DNA from 3 places in the Thermobifida alba genome. Region 1 is predicted to be linked to each of the others. Evidence: riboswitches for the same ligand, from Rfam matches in the RefSeq annotation. Region 1 holds a riboswitch; each other region holds the start of a gene.

Region 1 (7,286 bases):
GCGGCCCCGTTCGGCGGGGTCAAGCAGTCCGGGCTGGGCCGCGAGGGCGGCAGTGTCGGCATCGACGAGTACCTGGAGACCAAGTACGTCGGCATCGCCGGGTTCTGAGCCGGCCGCGGGGCGCCGGAACGGAGAAGGCCCCGCCGGGCGGAACCCGGCGGGGCCTTCGACGTCTGTGGAGCGGTACGGCGGTCGCCTCACGGCGGATTGCGCAACGCGGCTCCGGAGACCGCCCGCGGCCACCACCGGAGTGGTGTGCGGGCGCGGTATTCCGCGAAGGCTGTGGTTGGAGCCCGGGGGACACTTGCTACCGCACCGACCCACGCCCCACTGTACAACAGGGCCGTCGTGGGGGTCATTCCCCGACCGGAGGCTCTGCTCCGCGGTCCCGGAGGGACCCGCCGGGGGTTGACGGTGTGGGCCGGTACGGCGGTCGCCTCACGGCGGATTGCGCAACGCGGCTCCGGAGACCGCCCGCGGCCACCACCGAGGTGGTGTGCGGGCGCGGTATTCCGCGAAGGCTGTGGTTGGAGCCCGGGGGACACTTGCTACCGCACCGACCCACGCCTTGTGCAACGGACGGGGGCCTCCGAGGATTCCCCACACGGCAGATTTTTCTCCGGGACCCCGCCGGTCCCGCGGGCCCCACCCGGACCGGACCGCGGCGGCGCCCCGGTTCGGGACCTTTGGCGGGACTAATCGAGCCGTTCGGCGCGGCCTCCCCGGGGCTCGGCCGTTACGGTCGAAGAGAGACGAGGAAACCAGGGAGGCAGCATGCCGCGGGCGGACACGCCTGACCCGATCAGGGTGTTTCTGGTCGACGACCACGAGGTGGTGCGCCGGGGGGTCGCCTCGCTCCTTGAGGACGAGGACGACCTGACGGTGGTCGGCGAGGCCGGTACCGCGGAGCAGGCGCTCAGCCGCATCTCCGCGGTGAAACCGGACGTGGCGGTGCTCGACGTGCGGCTGCCCGACGGTTCCGGGGTCGAGGTGTGCCGGGAGGTCAGGTCCGCCCACCCCGAGATCGCCTGCCTGATGCTGACCTCCTTCGCCGACGACGACGCGCTCTTCGAGGCGGTCATGGCGGGCGCCTCCGGATACGTGCTCAAGCAGATCCACGGCTCCGATCTGGTGGGGGCGGTGCGTACGGTCGCGGCGGGCGGTTCGCTGCTCGACCCGCGCAGCACCGGGCGCATGCTGGACCGGCTGCGGCAGAACGGCGGCAGGCCCGACCCGCTGGCCGCGCTCACCCCGCAGGAACGGCAGATCCTCGACCTGATCGGGGAGGGGCTGACCAACCGGCAGATCGGGGAGCGGCTCTTCCTGGCGGAGAAGACCGTGAAGAACTACGTCTCCAGCCTGCTGGGGAAGCTCGACCTGAAACGCCGTACCCAGGCGGCGGTGCTCGTCGCGCAGTTGCGGGCGAAGAACCAGATCTGACTCCCTCCGGGAGGGCCGAGACGTTCAGGAGGAGGGCGCATGAACGTGGATGGGCGTGGCGCGGCCGCCACCGACACGGCCGGGTTGGAAGTGCTCACCCGGGAGGAGTGCCTGCGGCTGCTGGCCGAGGCTCCGATCGGCCGTATCGTCTTCACTGACCAGGCGCTTCCCGCGGTCCAACCCGTCAACTTCACCATGCTGGGGACGGACATCGTCGTCCGCACCTCGCCGGAGTCCAAACTCGCGCAGGCCACTCGGGACACGGTGGTCGCGTTCGAGGTGGACGACTACGACGTGGCGACGCGCACCGGCTGGTCGGTGATGGTGGTCGGGATCGGCCACGCGGTCGACGACCCCGAGGAGCGGGCGGTGCTGGAGGCGCTGCCGCTGCGTTCCTGGGCGCCGGGGCCCCGCTCGCACTTCATCCGCATCATGACCGACATCGTCACCGGGCGCCGCATTCCCCGGAGGCCCTGACCTCTGTCTCTCCTCCTCCGCGAGACCCTCCGTTCCCCCTCCCCGCGGTGAGGGCTAGAGTGACTGGCGTAACCACGCGGGGTGTCCCATGCGGGACTGAGACGGGCCGGGGCCCGAACCCGTTGAACCTGATCTCGTTAGCACGAGCGGAGGAACGGTGGGCGTGCTTCCTGTTGCCGCCGGTGAGACCGGTTTCACCGCCGACCTTGGGCGTCGGCACGCGGACCTGTTCGAGGCCTTCTACCAGCATCCCTTCCTCAAGGGCCTGCGCGAGGGCAGCCTCGCCAGGGAACAGGTGCTGCACTACGTCGGTCAGGACCACCAGTACCTGACCGCCTACGTCCGCTGCTACGGCCTGGGGCTGGCGCTCTCCCCGGACCGGGAGTGGATGCGGTTCTTCCACGACGGCGCTTCGGTGATCCTCGGCGCGGAGAGCCACGCGCACGAGGCGCTGTGCGAGTACGCGGGCGTCTCCTACGAGGAAGCGCAGGTCGACCACCTGGCGCCCAGCGCGCAGGCGTACGTCGACCACATGATGGCGGCGGGCCGCGACACCCTCGGTGTGCTGCTGGCCGCGCTGCTGCCGTGCCCGTGGACCTACCTCTGGGCCGCGGCGCGGTTCACCGAGGAGGCGCCGCTGGCCGCCGACCACCCCTTCCACGGCTGGTGGGACTTCTACGCGGGACGGTACGAGACGGACAAGCTCGCCTGGACGCGTTCGCTGCTGGACCGGGCGGCCGCCGAGGCGGGGCCCGCCGAACGGGAGCGGATGGAGCGGGCGTTCGTGGCCAGCTGCCACCACGAGGTCCGGTTCTGGGAGATGGCGTGGTCCCTGGAGGACTGGACTCCGCCGAACGGTTCCTGACCCGGGCACCGGCGGCCGGTCCGCGCGGACCGGCCGCCGGTGCGGCGGGCTACAGCGACAGGCCCTCGCCCAGCAGCCCCTTGCCGAGCAGGCCCTCGGTGGACAGGCCCAGCGTCTCGGCGGGGTCGGCGGCGTCACGCTGCGGCACGACGTCGGGCGCGGCGCCGCCGAGCAGCGACCCGGCCCTCTCCTGGTGGACCGCGGACCGGCGTTCGATCTCGTCGAGCAGCACCTGCGCGGTGTCCTTGCCCTCGGGCAGCACGGTCAGGTCACCGGAGACGGTCGGCTTCTCCTCGCCCTCGGTGACGGGGGCCCTCATCGGGACGATCCGGTCGTCGACCAGGTCGCCCGGCAGCGAGTCCGCGGGCGCTGCCTCACCGGGCAGGCTGATGCCGAGCCCGCCGAGCGGTCCGGTGAGGTTCTCGGCGGTCGGCACGGCGGCGAAGGCGACGCCGCCGCCCAGGGCGACCAGCCCTGCGGCGCCCAGGGAGAGGACGACGGTCTTCACGGTGGCGCGGATGGTGTCGAACATGGGTTCTCCTCACTGAGTCGGTGTTCGGGGAAGGAACACGAGATGTGCGGCCGGGACGGGAGTCGGCGGGTGTGGGGTGCGACTCCGGCGTGCCGACACGTCAGCCGAGCGGTTCGACGGGCCGTTCAGCTGACCTGAGCCCCGCGGCGGTCGGGTGCGCGGAGTTCAGGACAGCTTCCAGAGCGGGCTGGGGCCGCGGGCCGGTCGGGCGGGAAGGACGCGTCGCCGGTGGTCGGAGACGGTCGGCCGCCGGGGCGGTGCGCGGTCGCGGGCCCGGAACCGGAGCGGCTAGTCGGGGGAGAAGGAGGGGTCGGCCGCGTGCTGTCGGGTCGGAAACGCGGCGGTCGGGCCGACCGTGGCGGTGAGTGCGTCGCGGCGGGGCGCGGCGGGCGGGCGGGGGAGGTAGCCGACGAGCGCCCCGGGGAACGAGGGGCCCTGCTGCTGGGCCTGTGCGGGCTGGGGCGGAGCGGACGCCGCGGTCGCGGACGGTTCCGTTCCGGGGTCGGCCGGGGGCGCGGCGGTGGCGTCCGGTTCGGACGCGGTGGGGTCGAGGACGGGGCTTGCTGCGGGGGCGGCGCCGGATCCGGCCTCTCCGGACTCTGGGGAGCGCCGGGGAGAGGTGTCCGGGGTGCCGGGTGCTTCGGCGGGGGCGCGGCCGGTCTCGGGGGAGCCGGACCGGGGGCCGGTCGGCGTCGCCGGGGACGGGTCCGCCGCGACCGGGTCGAGCAGCGGGCCGAGGCCGACGGCCCGGGGGAGGTCGACCGGCGGCGCCGGCGCGGCGGAGTCGTCCGGGGTGAGCACGTCCTGCACGGTTCCGGTCAGGTCGGCGATCTCGACAGGCTGCTGCGCCCCGGCCCGTTCCGGGACCAGGGCGACCTCGGTGAGGGTGTCGAGCGTGTCGGCGAACGCCGGGGCCGTCGCGCCGAGCACCCAGGCGACCAGGGTGAACCAGCCGAGGGCCACGGCGCGGCGCACCGGGAGGGACCAGAGGGCGCGACCGAGACCGCGGAAGCGCGGTGTGCGCTCCGTCCGTCTCCTCCACGTCATGGTGTCCTCCGGGTGTGCCGCCGACATGTGAACACTTTGAGTAGTTCTTTGCTTACTCAAAGTGTTGCTCGCTGTGGTCAGTGACCGTAGCACGACCACGGCTCAGAAGGGGAGCCGCTGCGGGGAAAACACCGTGCTCACCTGGACCGTTGGGACCAAAGCCCCGGCCGTATGCGGTCTTTGTGCCGATGCCGCGCCCCCTCGGTCTGGGGTTGACTGATGGTGGCGGTCGAGAGTGCGGTCCTCGACCGCCGTCAAGAAAGCCCCCGACGGGGCGGGCGCGAAAGAACTCCTCACTTCGGCTGTACCGGGCAGACTCCACAGCCGTTGAGCGCCCCTCGCGGGGACGGCCGGGAGCGCGGACCCGGCCGTCCCCGCCGTTTCCTTTCCTCCCCGCTTCCCCGACGGCCGGCCGGCGGCGTCACCACCCCTGCGTTCCGGTGGTCTCCGTGCCCAGGCCCAGACCGTTGACACACGGGTTGGCGGTCGCGTCGCGTCCCTCGATCGCGTCGTGGGGAGTCGCGGACGGGACCGGTTCGTGGTGGACCGAGGGGTCGGTGGAGGGCTCGGCCGGGTAGGACGGGGTGAGGTCGGCCGACGGGCTCGGCTCGGCCTGCGGCCGCCCGGTCTCCAGCAGCGCGTCGTCCACCGGTTCGTCCTCGTTGATCGCGTGGAACAGGCGCGCGGCCTTCTCCTCGTTCCAGACCACCCGGTTCGGGTCCCAGGGGGCGGGCCAGGACGGCACCGTGTAGAAGGTGATGTTCCGCGGTTCGACGTCGGACAGGGTGAACCCGATCGACAGCATGGTGTCCAGGGTCAGTTCCGCGTCGGTCGCGGTGTACCGGGTGACCGAGTCGAGCAGCGCGTTCAGCTTGACGGGGTTGGCCAGCACCCTGCTGCTGAGCACCTGGGAGGCCAACGCGCCGAGGAACATCTGCTGGCGGTCGATGCGGCCCAGGTCGCCGCCGTCGCCGATCTCGTAGCGGGCCCGGACGAAAGCGAGCGCCTGCTCACCGTCCAGCACCTGGGTGCCCGCCTCCAGGTCGAGTTTGGCGCGCTGGTCGTGCATGGGTTCGGGGATGCACATCTCCACCCCGCCGATCGAGTCCACCATCTCCCGGAAGCCCACGAAGCTCAGGTGCACGAAGTGGTCGACGCGGATCTGGGTGAGCGACTCGATCGTCTTGACCACGCACGGCGGTCCGCCGTGGAACAGCGCCGCGTTGATCATGCCGTAGTAGCCGTAGGTTCCCTCGGTCTCCCCGTACGGGTCGCAGTCGGGCAGGTTCACCAGCGAGTCGCGGGGGAAGCTGACGACGATGACCCCGTTGTCGGGGGAGATGTGCGCCAGCAGCAGGGAGTCGGAGCGCTCGCCGACGAAGTCCCGGCCGCCGTAGGCGGCGTTGCCCCCCTCCCGGCCGTCGGAGCCGATGAAGAGGATGTTGACGGCGTCACCGATCTTCGGCGGACGCTCTTCCTCGGGCAGGAGGGCGGTCAGGTCGTGGTGGACCATGTTGGCGCGGAGCGACCGGTAGTAGACGTAGGCCGTGCCGAGGCAGGCGATCAGGGCTGCGGCCAGGCACAGGGAGGTCCACACCACCACCCGCCGTCTGCTGCGGCGGCGCGGTGGCGGGGAGTCCGTGGAGGAGGCGGCAGGCGTGGGGGCGTCGTCGGACATGGGGGCTTCCACGAGGGGTGTGGGACTCCGGGGAGTCAACGTGCCAGGGCACCGGATCAAAGGCACAACAGGTGACAAGAGGTGACTGGGAGCCGATCCTATGAGATTCCTCATGGGGAATGCACGGCGAGGGGACCGTTATCGGACAGCCCAGGTTACAGATCGGTACCGCGCGAAAAACACCGTTCCCCGGTGGCTTAGGGTGGAGGGGAATCACGGTGACCGGCTCTGTTGCCGCTGTTCACCGCCTGGATTCAGTGGACCGACAACAACGGCGACTCAGCGTGTGAAACCGGACTTCTGGATGCCTGTCTCCCCCTTCTCCTCGACCGGCGAGCCCTTCCGGTTGCCAGCCGTGTCCGACCACGAGCGGCAACCCGATCTGGTCGAACGGATCACGGACGGACTGCGCGACCATTCCCGTGTCATTCTGGACGCGGCCACCGACCGGGACCGGCAACGCACCGTCGCGGCGGGCAAGGTCGCGGGCAAGCACCTCAAACGCGCGACCCGGGCCACTGTCACCAGCAGGGGCGTGCTGGTCGAGTTCGACGACCTCGACGATTCCTACCAGCAGTTCCAGGACGAGCAGGAGCAGTGGCGGGCACGGCCCCGGCCGACCTCTTCCGAGGCGGCTCCTCCGGTCGAGCAGTCCGTCCACCACCCCCCGGAAGGACAGTTGCCGCGGCGGATTCCCGGAGCGGGCCCCCGGCCGGGGGCACCCGGCCCCGGTCGGCGCTGAGCGGGACACGAGACAGTGGAGAGAGCAGTGCACGACGTGCTACCCGGGCCGGTCCGCTGGGCCAGAATCCTGGTCTTCGTCCTGGCCGGCCTCATCTTCGTGCAGAACGCCGTGCAGTTGCTGGGCGTGGCGTCCGCCGCGGAGGCGACCAGCCACCTGGTGGCCGCCGGGACGTCCGGCGGTGCGCAACTGGTTCTGGGACTGCTCATGCGCCGCCACGGCTGGCCGGTGCTGGCCGCCGTCATCGTCGTGCAGGTGCTGACCGTCGCCGCCACACTGCTCTCGGCTGCCCAGGGGGTCGCGCTCACCCAGCTTGCCCTGCCCGTGGCGGTGGTCGTGCTGGTGCTGACCCGTCCCTCCCGGGAGTACTACCTGGGGACCTGACCCCCGTTGGCCGCGGCCGGGGTCCGGAACCGCCGTCCTCGCGGACGCCCGTGGTCCCTCCCCGCGCGGCGCCGGGGCGGAGCGGCGGCCCCGGTCGGGGCCGTGCCCCGGAGGCCGCCGC
Region 2 (7,286 bases), 1.1 Mb from region 1:
CGCCACCGGCAGGATGCCGCCGCCCAGCGCCTTGCCGAACAGGTAGACGTCGGCGTCCACGCCGCTGTGCTCGCAGGCCCGCACGGTTCCGGTGCGGCCCAGCCCCGACTGCACCTCGTCGGCGACGAACAGCACGTTGTGGCGGGTGCACAGGTCGCGCACGCGCGGCAGGTAGTCGGGGGGCGGCACGATCACCCCCGCCTCGCCCTGCACCGGCTCCAGCAGCACCGCGACCGTGTCGGCGTCGATCGCGGCGGCCAGCGCCTCGGCGTCGCCGTAGGGGACGACGCGGAAGCCCGGGGTGGGCGGCCCGAAGCCCCGGTAGGCCTCGGGGTCGGTGGAGAAGGAGACGATCGTGGTGGTGCGTCCGTGGAAGTTGCCGGCCGCCACCACGATGACGGCCCGTCCCTCGGGCACGCCCTTGACCTCGTAGCCCCACTTGCGGGCGACCTTGATGCCGGTCTCCACCGCCTCGGCCCCGGTGTTGACCGGCAGCACCCGGTCCTTGCCGACGAGTCCGGCCAGCGCGGTGACGAACGGCGCGAACCGGTCGTGGTGGAAGGCGCGGCTGGTGAGCGTGATCCGCTCCAGTTGGGCGTGTGCCGCGGCGAGCAGCTCGGGGTTGCGGTGCCCGAAGTTGGTCGCCGAGTACCCGGCCAGGCCGTCCAGGTAGCGGCGGCCCGCGACGTCGGTCACCCAGGCGCCCTCGCCCTCGGCGATGACCACGGGCAGCGGACGGTAGTTGTGTGCCGAGTGCCGCTCGGCCAGGGCGATGTGGCGGTCGGCGGGCAGGGCGCCGTCGGCCGCGGCCGTCTCCGGTGGACGTGTGCTCATGGGACCGCTCCGATCGTCGTTGATCGTTGTCTGTTCGGGATACCCGCGTCGCCGAACGGTGACGCTCCCTTGCCGACGATCGGGGGGATGTGCGCGGCGCGCCGGTGCGCACCGCCGCGCGCCGAGCCCCCGGTCCGCCGGGGCGATGGAGAGGGGGTCCCGATGCACGCTCGCGACGTCGCCGCGGTCGCCCGGGCGCAGGAGGCCGGAGAGCGCCTGAGGTTCCTGTTCTTCTGGGGGCACCGTCCGCCGCGCGGCGGCGGGGTCGGCCCGGGCTGCCTGAGCCAGTGGTGGGAGGCGCCCTTCACCGTGGCGGGGCAGGCCTACCGCACCGCCGAGCACTTCATGATGGCGGAGAAGGCCCGCCTGTTCGGCGACGAGCGGACCCGGCGCGAGGTACTGGACGCGCCCCATCCCGGCGCGGCCAAGAAACTGGGCCGCCAGGTGCGGGGCTTCGACGAGGCGACGTGGGCCGAGCACCGCTACGGCATCGTCGTGCGCGGCAACCTGGCCAAGTTCACCCAGCACCCCGACCTCGGCGCCTTCCTGCGGGGCACCGGGGACCGCGTGCTGGTCGAGGCCAGCCCGGTCGACCGGATCTGGGGCATCGGCCTGGCCGCCGACGACGAGCGGGCCGCGACCGCGGCGCACTGGCGCGGGCTGAACCTGCTCGGTTTCGCGCTGATGGACGTCCGTGAGGAACTCCACACCTCCGATTTCTCCGCCGCCGACACCGGACGACGGTGATCTTCGGCACAGGTTCAGCGGGAGTTCACCCCGTCTTTGTGGCGCGTCTCACCGGGGCGCGCTCCCCCACTCTCCGCACCACCGGTCCTATCGGGCTTTTCACCGTCTCCTGATAGCCGACCCCGAAGGGATGTGACTCAGGTCATAACTGCAAGATCGATCCTCACACCCGCCCACGGGCACAACAGCGACAGGGGCGAAAAATGACCGAAATGCGAGTTCTGGGAGCAACCGGTTCCTCCGGTGCCAGCGACCTCTCCTTGTCCGGCCTGCTGGCCGCCGTCGCCGCGGCGGTACCCCAGCGGCTCGCCGTCGTCGCGGGGGCACGCCGCCTGACCTTCGCCGCCCTCGACGCCCGCGCCACCCTCGTCGCCCGCCACCTGCTCGACGCGGGCATCCGGCCCGGCGAACACGTGGCCGTCCTCTGCTTCAACCGCGCCGAGTGGCTGGAAGCGGCCTTCGGGACCTGGCGCGCCGGAGCCGTCCCCGTCAACGTCAACTACCGCTACGTCGCCGCCGAACTGCGCTACCTGCTCGACAACGCCGACGCGGTCGCCCTCATCGCCGAACGCTCCCTCGCCGCCACCGTCGCCCGCGTCCGCCACGAACTGCCGCTGCTGCGCCACGTCCTGCTCATCGACGACGACGCCCCCGACCGCACCGACGGCGTCGACTACGAGGCCGCGCTCGCCGCCGCCGCGCACTCCGCCACACCGCTGCCCGCCACCGGGGGCGACGACCTGTACCTGCTCTACACCGGCGGCACCACCGGCTACCCCAGGGGCGTCATGTGGCGGCAGGAGGACATCTTCCACGTCGCCCTGGAGCAGCGCCGCCCCGGCACCCCGCGCGCCGCCGACGCGGCGACCGTCGCCGAACGGGCCGCGCGTGCCACCCCGCTGCGCATGCTCGTGCTGGGCCCGGTGATGCACGCCGCGGGCCAGTGGAACGCGCTGAGCATGCTGTTCCGGGGCAGCACCGTGGTGCTCAGCACCGACCGGGTCTTCTCCCCCACCCGCATCGTGGACCTCGCCGACCGCGAGGGCGTGCACATCGTGCAGTGCGTCGGCGACGCCATGGCCCGCCCCCTCGCCCAGGAGCTGCTGCGCAGCCCCGGCCGATGTCGGAGCCTGACCACCGTCAGCTCCGGCGGCACCCCCCTCACCCCCACCGCGCGCCAACTGTGGCGCGCCTGGAAGCCGACCATCACCATCAACGACAACTACGGCGGCAGCGAGACCGGCGTGTGCGGATCGGCCGCCGCCCGCCTCAGCGGGAAGACGCGGCGCTTCGCCATGAGCCCCAGCGTGGCCGTGCTCGACGACCGGCTGCGGCCGCTGCCGCCCGGCTCCGACCAGATCGGCCGGATCGCCCGCACCGGACGCATCCCGCTGGGCTACTACAACGACCCGGAGAAGACCGCGCGGACCTTCCCCGTGGACGCCGACGGCCGCCGCTGGGCGCTGTCCGGGGACTACGGGACCATCGCGGCGGACGGCACCATCGAACTGCTGGGCCGCGGCTCCACGGTGATCAACACCGGCGGGGAGAAGGTCTACCCCGAGGAGGTCGAGGCGGTCCTCAAGGCGCACCCGGCCGTCGCCGACGCCATCGTGGTCGCCGCCCCCGACGAACGGCTCGGCCAGCGGGTCAGCGCCGTGATCGCCCTGACCGGCCCGCGGCGGCCCAGCGACAAGGAACTGCGCGACCACTGCCGGCAGCGGCTGGCCGGCTTCAAGGTGCCGCGCACCATCCGCGTCGTGGACGAGGTCAAGCGGACCGCCGTGGGCAAGCAGGACTACCGCTGGGCCTCCCGCGTGGCCCGCGAACCGGCCCCCGCACTCAGCCGCTGACCGTCCCCGTCCGGCCCCGCCCGCCGCCTCCGCCCGGCGCGCGGGGCCGGACCGCGTGCGGCGGCCGGGGCCCGGCGAACGCGCCTCACCGTCCTGTCGCCGCGCCGAATCCGCTCCCCTTACACTGGGTGCCTGTCTGCCCGGCCGCTCCGGTCCGCTGCGCGAGCACACCGCCCGGGCAGCTCCCACGCGTTTTCCTCCGGGCATCGGCCTCCCGCCCCGTTCCGACCACGACGGGACGGGACCGCCTTCCCTTTTCCACGACGAGAAGTAGGACATGGCGAAGTCAATCGGCACCCATCTGCTCAACGGCGTGCGCGGCGCCCTCATCGGAACCGCCGAAGTCGTCCCCGGCATCAGCGGCGGCACCATCGCGCTGATCACCGGCGTCTACGAGACCCTCATCAACTCCGCCGGCCACGTGGTCAGCGGCGTCAGGCTGCTCGCCACCGACCTCGTCCGGGGCAGGGGGACCGCCCGCGCCCGCGAGGAGTTCGGCCGCGCCGACTGGGGAGTCGTCCTGGTCGTGCTGGCGGGCATGGTGCTGGCCGTGCTGATCGCCGCCCGCGTCATCGCCCCGCTGGTCGAGGACCACCCGTCCGAGTCCTACGCCCTGTTCTTCGGCCTGGTGCTGGCCTCCCTGTGGGTGCCCTACAGCGGCTCGGGGCGGCGCTGGCGGATCGGCGACTACCTGCTCGCCCTCGTGATGGCCGTGGCCTCGTTCCTGCTCACCGGCCTGCCGCCCACCCAGGTGGAACCCACTCCCCTCGTCGTCATGGTCGCGGCCTCCGTCGCGATCTGCGCGCTGGTGCTGCCCGGCATGTCCGGCTCGTTCATCCTGCTCACCCTCGGCCTGTACACCGTGACGATGAACGCGCTCAACGACCGCGACCTCGGCTACATCGCCACCTTCGCCCTGGGCGCGACCATCGGCCTGGCCCTGTTCGTCAAACTGCTCCAGTGGCTGCTGGACCGCTTCCACCACCTCACCCTGGTGGTGATGACCGGGCTGATGGCCGGATCGCTGCGCTCCCTGTGGCCCTGGCAGGACGAGGACCGCACCCTGCTCGCCCCCGACCAGGGCAACCTCGTGCTGTGCGTGGTGCTGGCCGTGGTCGGTGCGGCCGCCGTCATCGGCATCATGCTGGTCGAGCACCGGCTGAAGGCCCGCGCGGCGGCCCAGGAGGCCCCCGCCCCCGCCGCTCCCGCCCGCCGACCCCAGGAGAACGACGAGGTCGTCGGCTGACCCGTCCCCGCACCGCCGCGCCGCCCCCCCTGCCCGCTCCGGGCAGGGGGGCGGCGCCGTGTTGCTAGCCTTCGCAGTGGACGCGGGGTGCCGGCCCCCTCGCCGGCTGAGATGACACCCGCCGAACCTGATCTAGGTCGTACTAGCGGAGGGACGTCCCCATGATTCCCACCATCCTGTCCATCGCGGGCACCGATCCCAGCGGCGGGGCGGGCATCCAGGCCGATCTGAAGGCCTTCTCTGCACTCGGCGGCTACGGCACGACCGTGGTGACCGCGCTGGTCGCGCAGACCACCACCGGGGTCAGCGAGGTGCACGACGTCCCGGCGGCGTTCGTACGCAGCCAGCTGGACACCCTGCTGACCGACGTGCGGGTGGACGCCGTCAAGATCGGCATGCTCTCCAACACCGAGGTCATCGAGGTAGTGGCCGCCGCCATCGACGCCTACCAGCTGCCCAACGTGGTCCTCGACCCGGTGATGGTCGCCAAGAGCGGCGACCGCCTGCTGGCCGCCGAGGCGGTGGAGGCGCTGCGCACCGAACTGCTGCCGCGCGCCGACCTGATCACCCCCAACCTGCCGGAGGCCGCCGACCTGCTGGGCGAGGCCGAGGCCACCGACCCTGCGGACATGCGCGGCCAGGCCGAACGGCTGCTGGCGCTCGGCCCGCGCCGGGTGCTGCTCAAGGGCGGCCACCTGTCCGGGCCGACCAGCACCGACCTGCTGCTGTCGGCCGACGGCGAAGCCGAGACGCTCACCGCCGAACGGGTGGACACCACCAACACGCACGGCACCGGCTGCACCCTCTCCTCCGCGATCGCCGCCCTGCGCCCGCAGCGCCCCACCTGGTCGCAGGCGGTGCGCGAGGCCAAGGACTACCTCACCGAGGCGCTGCGCCACGCCGACGAACTGGAGATCGGCAAGGGCAAGGGCCCCGTGCACCACTTCCACGCCTGGTGGGGGAGGCAGGCTCCGCGGTCCCGCTGAGCGGGGCCGCGCCTCCGTCGGCGCGTCCCGCACCGGACCCGCGAGAGCCGCGGCCCGGGAAGGGCATCCCCTCCCCGGGCCGACCGGCTCATCCCCGGGGGCTGACCTCGGGAGGCTCCGACACGTCCGGGTCCGCCCTGCGGGGCCCCGGCACGCCGGGACCCGACACGTCCACCAGGTCGGGGTCCCGCCAGTTCGGGTTGGCGAAGTACCGCTTGGTCTCCGCCACCACGATCGGCGACAGCAGCAGCAGGCCCAGCAGGTTGGGCAGCGCCATCAGGCCGTTGGCGATGTCGCTGAACTTCCAGACCGTGCTCAGCTCGGTGGTCGCGCCGACGAACACCACCAGGGTGAACACGATGCGGAACGGCACCACCGCGGCCCGCCCGACCAGGTAGTCCATGCAGCGCTCGCCGTAGTAGCACCAGCCCACCAGCGTGGTGAAGGCGAAGAACACCACCGCGATCGCCACGGTGTACTGGCCCAGCGGCTCCAGCGCCGGGGAGATCCGCCCCAGCCCTTCGGCCATGCCCAGCGAGGTCATCAGCGAGCCGTCCTCGCTCCCGGCCTGCCGCCACGCCCCCGTGACGATGATGACCATGCAGGTCATGGTCACCACGATGATGGTGTCGATGAAGGTCTGCGTCATCGACACCATCGCCTGGCGCACCGGCTGGTTGGTCTTGGCGGCGGCCGCCGCGATGCCTCCGGTGCCCAGACCGGACTCGTTGGAGAAGATGCCGCGCGCCACCCCCTGCTGGATCGCGTACAGCAGCGCCGAGCCGAGCAGGCCGCCCGCGGCCGCCTCGCCGGTGAAGGCGTCCCGGAAGACCAGGGCCAGCGCCGCGGGAAGGTCCGCGACGTGGACGACGAGCACAGTCACCGCGATGAGCACGTAGGCGACGATCATGACCGGCACCACTCCGGCGGCGAACCGGCCGATGCTCTTGATGCCGCCCAGCACGACCGCGCCCACGACGACGACCATCGCGGCCCCGGTGGCCCAGGTGGGCACCGACCAGACGCTCTCCAGCTGCGCCGACACGGTGTTGGCCTGCGTCATGTTGCCGATACCGAACGCCGCCACCGCGCCGAACAGGGCGAACAGGAAGCCCAGCACCAGGCCGAACCCGCCGCCGACCCCGTGGCGCAGGTAGAACATCGGGCCGCCGCTCTGCTCGCCCCGGGCGTCCCTGCGGCGGTACTTCACGCCCAGCAGCGCCTCGCTGTACTTGGTGGCCATGCCCAGCAGGCCGGTCACCCACATCCAGAACAGTGCGCCGGGGCCGCCCAGGCCGATCGCCAGCGCCGCGCCGGTGATGTTGCCGACGCCGACCGTGGCGGCCAGCGCGGTGCTGAGCGCCTGGTAGTGGGAGATGTCGCCCTCGCCGCGCTGCTCCTTGCGGCGGACCAGGGCCAGCCACAGCGCGTGCCCCAGCACCCGGAACTGCAGGCCGCCGAGCCGGATGGTCAGGAAGATGCCCGTCCCCAGCAGGAGCGGGATCAGGACGTACGGTCCCCAGATGACGTCGTTCACCACGAAGAGAATCGACTTCTCTTCTTCTTCCATCGTTCTCACCCGCCCCTAAAGGGTCACCGTTTTTCCCGCAACACCCCTAT
Region 3 (7,286 bases), 1.6 Mb from region 1:
GGCGAACCAGCGGCGCACCCCCGCCGGGTCGGTGCGGGCCAGTTCCGCGGTGACCACGTCGTGCCACCACTGCCCGGGACGGCCGTGGAAGCCGTAGCCGAAGGCGACCCCGTCCCCCTCCCCGGTCACCGCGACCACCGAGTGGAACCGCGGATGTCCGGCGTGCTGGCGCATGATGGCCTGCCGCCCCGGCAACTGCTCCGGCGGCGGGGACATGGCGGCCGAGTAGATCTCGATCAGCGCGGGAAGCGCGCCGACGAAGGCCGGTGCGGCCAGTTCCCACAGCTCGATTTCGGTTCCCACACGGCCACACTAGGCGCTTCGCCGGTCCTCAGGGGTGAGGTTGTCCGACATCGGCCGGTGTGCCGCCGGTCAGCCGGCACAGCTCCGCGAACGAGGTGGGGAACACCGTGTGCGGGTGCCCCGCCGCGGCCCACACCACCTCGTGGCGGTCCAGCCATTCGTCGACGAGGGTGGGGATCGGCTTGGGGTGTCCCAGCGGGGCCACGCCGCCGATGGGCTGGCCGGTGTGCTCCCGCACGAACTGCGGGGTGGCCCGGACCACCTCCGCCGCGCCGAGGAGCGCGGCGACCTTGCCGGTGTCGACCCGGTGGGCGCCGCTGGTGAGGACCAGGACCGGGTGGAGCGCGTCGGAGGACGCGGCGTCCGGGTCGTGGCGCACGGCGAAGACGAGGCTGTTGGCGATCGCGCCGACCTCGCAGCCCAGCTGTGCGGCGGCGGCCGCGGCGGTGCGTGCGGACTCCGGCAGCTCCCGGACCGTGCCGGAGGCTCCGTGGGCGGCGAGCAGGTCGGCGACTCTGCGGGTGTTGGGGTGCATGGCGCGATCATAGGGCGTGTCGGGCCCCGTCCCGCCCGCGGACGCCGGTGCGCGGCCGCCCCGCGCCTTCGGCCCTCCCGCCGAACCCCGGCGCGCCGGTCAGTGCACGCGCGGGGCTGTTTGCCGAAGATAAGGAACATGGGTGAGGATCTGACAGCGGAACGTATCATCGCGACGACCGGAGCGACCGGCGCCGTCGGCGGCAGAGTGGCCGCCCGGCTGGCACGGCTGGGTCTCGCGCAACGGCTGGTCGTCCGTGACCTCAACCGCGCCCCCGAACTGCCGAAGTCGAGCGCGGCCCTGGCCGCCTACGAGGACCCCGCCGCCTTCGGACGCGCCGTCCGGGGCTCGGACGTGCTGTTCCTGGTCGCCGCCGACGACGCGCGCGAACGGGAGGCGCTGCACCGCGCCGTGGTGGACGCGGCCCTCGCCGAGGGCGTGCGCCACATCGTCTACCTGTCGTTCCTCAACGCGGGCGCCGCGGCGACGTGCGTGCTGGGCCGTGAGCACCACGCCGCCGAAGCGTACATCCGCTCCACCGGGGCGGCCTACACCTTCCTGCGGCCCAGCCTGTACCTGGACCTGCTGCCGGGGTGGATCGGCGAGGACGGCACGATCCGCGGCCCGGCCGGGGACGGCCGGGTGGCCTGGGTGTCGCGGGACGACGTCGCCGACGTGGCCGCCGCCGTGCTGCGCGCCCCCGAGGGGCACGTGAACCGGGTCTACGCCGTGACCGGCCCGGAGGCGGTGTCGCTGGGGTGGACCGCCACCCGCCTGTCCACGCTCACCGGGCGCACCGTCGTCTACGTCCCGCAGACCCCCGAGGAGGCGGTCGACTTCCTGAACTCCCGGGGCCTGAGCGCGCGGGAGGTGGCCGAGCGGGTGGGCGCGTGCGCGGCCGTCGCCGCCGGGGAGCTGGACACCGTCAGCACGACCGTCCCGAGGCTGACCGGCCACCCGGCCCGGTCCCTGGAGGGCTACCTGCGCAAGAACCCCAGCGCGCTGTCGCACGCGCCGCTGTTCGGCGACTCCGGCAAAGCGGCGACGGCGCCGTGACCGGACGGCCTCCTCCGCGCGGAGGAGGCGGCACCCGAAGCCCCGCGCCGGTGCGGGCCGCGGGAGCGGGGTCCGACCGGTCCGGCCGCCGCGCGCGGCCGCGTCGCCCGGGCGCTCAGTCCGCCGCGGCCTCGGCCAGGCGGCGCCGGAACTCCGCCGCCGCCGCCCGCGGGTCCTCGGCCCGGGTGATGGCGCGCACCACCACGACCCGGCGGGCCCCGGCCGCCAGCACCTCGTCGAGGTTGTCCAGGTCGATGCCGCCGATGGCGAACCAGGGCCGGGCGGGGCCGAGCGCGGCGACCCGCGCCACCTCGCCGAGGCCCGCGGCGGGACGGCCCGGCTTGGTGGGCGTGGCCCACGCCGGGCCGATGCAGAAGTAGTCGACGCCCTCCTCGCGGTCGGCCGCCGCGGACAGCTCCGCCGTGCTGGTGGAGCGGCCGATCAGCGGACGGTCGCCGAGGATCGCGCGGGCGTACGGCACGGGCAGGTCGCGCTGGCCCAGGTGGAGCACGTCGGCCCCGACGGCGTGGGCGATGTCGGCGCGGTCGTTGACCGCCAGCAGCGCCCCGTGGCGCTCGCAGGCCTCGCGCACCGTCTCCAGCGCGGCGAGCTCCTCGCGCGCCTCCAGGGTCTTGTCGCGCAGCTGCACGATGTCGACGCCCCCGGCCAGCGCCGCGTCGAGGAACTCGGCGAGGTCGCCGCGGTCGGCACGGGCGTCGGTGCACAGGTACAGCCGGGCGGCCTCAAGCCGCTTGCGCAGGGTCTCGTCCACGCCCCCCACCCTAGCCGCCGCCGGACCGCCGGGCCGGGCCGGGCCTCAGAGCAGCATCGCCTGGGCGCGGCGGTGCACCTCGGTGCCGCGGTTGGCGCGGATCGCCTCGATGGGGGTGCCCGGCAGGCTGTCGTCGGCGGTGAACATCCAGCGCAGCGCCTCCTCCGGGGTGAAGCCGCTGTCGGCCAGCAGGGTGAGCGCGCCCCGCAGGCCCTTGGGGGTGGTGCCGTCGACGATGAACGCGGCCGGGACCGAGACCTCTCCCGCGCGGGTGACGCCCAGGAGTCTGTGGTCGCGGATCATCTGCCTGACCCGGTTGGGGCTGACGTTGAGCGCGGCGGCGGCTTCCCGGAGGGTGAGCCACTCGCCCACGAGCGCATCGATGTCGCGGTCGATCGGTGTCACGGTTCCAATCTCGCACATCCGGCGCCCGGGCACCTCCCCTCTCCGGCCGTGATCGCTGTAGGCGTACACATCGGGCCTTTACCCCCGTACCACCTGGGCGACCTAGAATGCGAACGAAAGCGAAACCCGCGGGAGCCGGACGGAACCGGCTGAGAGGGAGGCTGGCGGCTTCCGACCGCAGAACCTGATCCGGGTCATACCGGCGAAGGGAGTGGAGCGCCGTGGACCTGCGCTCGTTCCCCGACGTACTCGTCGTCGGGGGTGGACTGATCGGCCTGGTCACCGCGTGGCGCGCGGCCCGCCTCGGCATGCGGGTGACCGTGGTCGCCGCGGATGAGTCGGGCGCCGCGTCCGGGGTGGCCGCAGGCATGCTGACCCCCGCGACGGAGGCGGTGTTCGGCGAGGAGTCGCTGATGCGCTTCGGGCTGCGCTCCCTCAGCCGCTATCCCGACTTCGTCGCCGACCTCGCCGAGGACACCGGTGTGGACCCCGGTTACCGCACCAAGGGCACCCTGCAGGTGGCCTTCGACCCCGACGACCTGGCCGTCCTCTCCGAACTGGAGAAGCTGCGGGCCGATCTCGGCATCCGGACCGAACGGCTCACCTCACGCGAGTGCCGCCGCCTGGAGCCGATGCTGGCCCCCTCGGTGCGCGGCGGCTTCCTGGCCCCCGACGACCACTCGGTGGACCCGCGCCGCCTCGCCTCGGCGCTGCGGTCGGCCGCCGCCGCGCGCGGCGTGGTGTTCGTGCCCGACCGCGTCGTCCGGGTGGTGGTCGAGGGCGACTCCGTGCGCGGCGTGGTCCTGGACCGCGGCGACGTCGTGGAGGCGGGCCAGGTGGTGCTCGCCGCGGGCGTGTGGACCTCCCTGATCGACGGACTGCCCGACGGGGTGGTCCCCCCGCTGCGCCCGGTCAAGGGACAGCTGCTGCGGCTGCGCGTCCCCACGGGGGTCGAGCCGATCGTGACCCGCACGGTGCGCGGCCTGGTCCGGGGCTTTCCCGTGTACCTGGTGCCGCGCACCGACAGCGAGGTGGTCCTGGGCGCGACCCAGGAGGAGATGGGCTTCGACACCCGGCTGACCGTCGGAGGGGTCTGGGAGCTCCTGCGCGACGCCCGCGAACTGCTTCCCGGGATCACCGAACTGGCGATCCACGAGACCTGCGTGGGCCTGCGCCCCGGCTCCCCCGACAACGAACCCCTGCTGGGGCCCACCCGCCTGCGCGGACTGCACCTGGCCGTCGGACACTTCCGGCACGGGGTGCTGTTCACCCCGGCGACCGGGGACGTCATGGCCGAGGCCCTGAGCACCGGGCGGCTGCCCGAGTACGCGAGCCACCTCGCGGCGGACCGCCCCCTCCCCACCCCCTCATCATCGGAAGGGATCGAATGACCGTGAACGCGATCATCAACGGCGAGACGCGCCAGCTTGCTCCGGACACCACCGTCGCCGACGTGGTGCGCTCCCTGACCAGAGCGGAGTCCGGCGTGGCGGTGGCGCTCAACGACGAGGTGGTGCCCAGGACCGACTGGGTGCGCACCGTCGTGTCCCCCGACGACCGGGTGGACGTGCTCACCGCCGTCCAGGGGGGCTGACTTGACCGACACCCTGACCGGGAACCCCCGCTCCGACACCGGCACCGCCGACGACCCGCTGGTGATCGCCGGGCGGTCGTTCGGTTCCCGGCTCATCATGGGCACCGGCGGCGCGCCGTCGCTGCGGGTGCTGTCGGAGGCGCTGCGCGCCTCCGGCACCGAGTTGACCACCGTGGCGATGCGCCGGGTCGACCCGAACGCCGAGGGGTCGGTCTGGGACGTGCTGCGGGAGAACGCCATCAGCCCGCTGCCCAACACCGCGGGCTGCTTCACCGCCGTCGACGCGCTGCGCACCGCCCGCCTGGGCCGCGAGGCGCTGGAGACCGACTGGGTGAAGCTGGAGGTGGTCGCCGACGAGCGCACCCTGCTCCCCGACCCGGTGGAGACGCTGGACGCCGCCGAACGGCTGGTGGACGACGGCTTCACCGTGCTCGCCTACACCAACGACGACCCCGTGCTGGCCCGCCGGCTGGAGCAGGTGGGCTGCGCCGCGGTGATGCCGCTGGGCGCGCCGATCGGCTCGGGCATGGGGATCCGCAACCCGCACAACATCGAACTGATCGTCGAGGAGGCCCGGGTCCCCGTCATCCTGGACGCGGGCATCGGCACCGCCAGCGACGCGGCGCTGGCCATGGAACTGGGCTGCGACGCGGTGCTGCTGGCCACCGCGGTCACCCGGGCGCAGGACCCGGTGCTGATGGCGCACGCCATGCGCGAGGCGGTGACGGCCGGGCGGCGGGCGCGGCTGGCCGGACGCATCCCGGTCCGGCGCTACGCGCACGCCTCCTCCCCGGCCCGCGAGTCCTGACCCGGCCGGGCGGGGCCGGGGGGAGGTCCCCGGCCCCGCCCGGCCGGTCCGCGACCAGGAAGAAACCGTCTCGACACCGTCGGATTCCGCGATCCACCGTAAACTGCCCCTCGTGGACATGACGGCTGCGGACGCGCTAGTGGGAACGACCCTCGCCGGTCGGTACCGGGTCGAATCGAGGATCGCCAACGGCGGTATGGCGACTGTCTTCGTCGCTCACGATCTGCGACTGGACCGACGCGTCGCGTTGAAGGTGATGCACGCGAGCCTGGCGCGGGACCCGCAGTTCGTCCAGCGGTTCATCAACGAGGCGCTGGCGGTCGCCAAGCTCTCCCACCCCAACGTGGTCCAGGTCTACGACCAGGGCAGCGACCAGGGCCACGTGTACCTGGCGATGGAGTACGTGCCGGGGCAGACCCTGCGCGCGTCGCTGAAGGCGCGGTCCCGGTTCTCCCCCGCCGAGGCGCTGCGGGTCATGGTGCCGGTGCTGGCCGGTCTGGGCGCCGCCCACCAGGCGGGCATGGTGCACCGGGACATGAAGCCCGAGAACGTCCTGATCACCCGGGACGGTCAGATCAAGGTGGCCGACTTCGGGCTGGCCCGGGCGGTGGAGGCCAGCCAGCAGGGGCTGACCAAGACCGGCACGCTCATGGGCACCGCCGCCTACCTGGCTCCCGAGCAGATCACGCACAGCACCGCCGACGCCCGCAGTGACGTCTACGCCTGCGGGATCATGCTGTACGAGCTGCTCACCGGCCGTCAGCCGCACACCGGCGACTCCCCGATCGCGGTGGCCTACCAGCACGTCAACGAGGACGTGCCGCGCCCCTCGCGGGTGGTGCCGGGCATTCCCCCGGAGGTCGACTCGCTGGTGGTGCGCGCCACCGAACGCGACCCCGCCTACCGGCTGGCCGACGCGGGCCAGTTCCTCGCCGCGGTGTTCGCCACCGAGAAGGCCCTGCAGCAGCAGTCCGCCCCGGCGGCCACCGCCGTGGTGGAGGCGGTGCCCGCCGCGCCGCCCGCCTCCGCCGGGGACTCCGACGGCGACACGCAGACGCTGCAGGCCGTCGACATCCCCCCGGTGGAGTACGACGACGAGGACGAGGAGGACGGGAGGCCGGCCCGGCCGAGCCTGCGCACCCCGCTGCTGGTCGTCGGGGCGCTGCTGCTGGTGCTGGCCGTCGGGTTCGGCTGGTGGATGGTCGACGGCCGCTACGAGACCGTTCCCGACCTGGTCGGCCAGGAGAGCGACGCGGCCCGCCACGACCTGCGGCTGCTGGGCTTCAGGGTGCAGACCGCCGAGGAGCCGGCCTACAGCGACGAGGCTCCCCCGGGCACGGTCGCCGGAACCGACCCCGCGGCCGGGGACAGGCTGCTGCCGGGCACGCTCGTCACCCTCATCCTGTCGGCGGGGCCGCAGTACGTGGAGATGCCCGACGTCGAAGGCGCCTCGGTGGCCGCGGCCCGCGACGCCCTGGAGGAGGTGGGCCTGACCGACATCGTGGAGGACGAGATCACCTCCTACGACAACCCGCCGGGGACGGTCATCACCTCCAAGCCCGCCCCGGGGGAGCGGGCCGACCGCGAGGAGAGCGTGACGCTGACCATCAGCGCCGGGTTCCCCGTGCCCGACGTGGTGGGCCGCAACGTGGACGACGCCAGGAGCCTGCTGGAGGCCAGCGACCTGCAGGTGGAGGTCGTCGAGGAGCACCACGACGAGGTGCCCGAGGGCCAGGTCGTCGCGCAGGACCCCGAGGCGGAGACCACCGTGGGCGCCGGGCAGACCGTGACGCTCACCGTCTCCTCCGGCCCG

Evidence for each region. A riboswitch is a leader RNA that binds a small molecule or an ion and turns the genes downstream of it on or off. The one in region 1 is predicted to bind thiamine pyrophosphate.
Region 2: linked by a shared signal. The riboswitch ahead of thiD (bifunctional hydroxymethylpyrimidine kinase/phosphomethylpyrimidine kinase) and the one ahead of tenA (thiaminase II) in region 1 are both predicted to bind thiamine pyrophosphate.
Region 3: linked by a shared signal. The riboswitch ahead of thiO (glycine oxidase ThiO) and the one ahead of tenA (thiaminase II) in region 1 are both predicted to bind thiamine pyrophosphate.

The regions. Positions count from the first base shown of each region.
Region 1 is NZ_CP051627.1:3,705,779-3,713,064, reverse strand. Features, by position in the region: gene FOF52_RS16445 (NAD-dependent succinate-semialdehyde dehydrogenase) at 1-108, shown strand, start outside; gene FOF52_RS16440 (response regulator) at 775-1,440, shown strand; gene FOF52_RS16435 (pyridoxamine 5'-phosphate oxidase family protein) at 1,480-1,917, shown strand; TPP riboswitch at 1,985-2,090, shown strand; gene tenA (thiaminase II) at 2,081-2,782, shown strand; gene FOF52_RS16425 (hypothetical protein) at 2,832-3,314, opposite strand; gene FOF52_RS16420 (hypothetical protein) at 3,603-4,289, opposite strand; gene FOF52_RS16415 (LCP family protein) at 4,783-6,039, opposite strand; gene FOF52_RS16410 (hypothetical protein) at 6,395-6,781, shown strand; gene FOF52_RS16405 (hypothetical protein) at 6,809-7,165, shown strand.
Region 2 is NZ_CP051627.1:2,571,634-2,578,919, forward strand. Features, by position in the region: gene rocD (ornithine--oxo-acid transaminase) at 1-834, opposite strand, end outside; gene FOF52_RS11385 (NADAR family protein) at 997-1,581, shown strand; gene FOF52_RS11390 (acyl-CoA synthetase) at 1,794-3,434, shown strand; gene FOF52_RS11395 (DUF368 domain-containing protein) at 3,712-4,680, shown strand; TPP riboswitch at 4,754-4,851, shown strand; gene thiD (bifunctional hydroxymethylpyrimidine kinase/phosphomethylpyrimidine kinase) at 4,842-5,666, shown strand; gene FOF52_RS11405 (alanine/glycine:cation symporter family protein) at 5,755-7,236, opposite strand.
Region 3 is NZ_CP051627.1:436,255-443,540, reverse strand. Features, by position in the region: gene FOF52_RS02005 (GNAT family N-acetyltransferase) at 1-303, opposite strand, end outside; gene FOF52_RS02000 (YbaK/EbsC family protein) at 332-838, opposite strand; gene FOF52_RS01995 (SDR family oxidoreductase) at 977-1,894, shown strand; gene thiE (thiamine phosphate synthase) at 2,010-2,666, opposite strand; gene FOF52_RS01985 (Rv2175c family DNA-binding protein) at 2,712-3,071, opposite strand; TPP riboswitch at 3,190-3,300, shown strand; gene thiO (glycine oxidase ThiO) at 3,293-4,462, shown strand; gene thiS (sulfur carrier protein ThiS) at 4,465-4,665, shown strand; gene FOF52_RS01970 (thiazole synthase) at 4,667-5,473, shown strand; gene pknB (Stk1 family PASTA domain-containing Ser/Thr kinase) at 5,586-7,286, shown strand, end outside.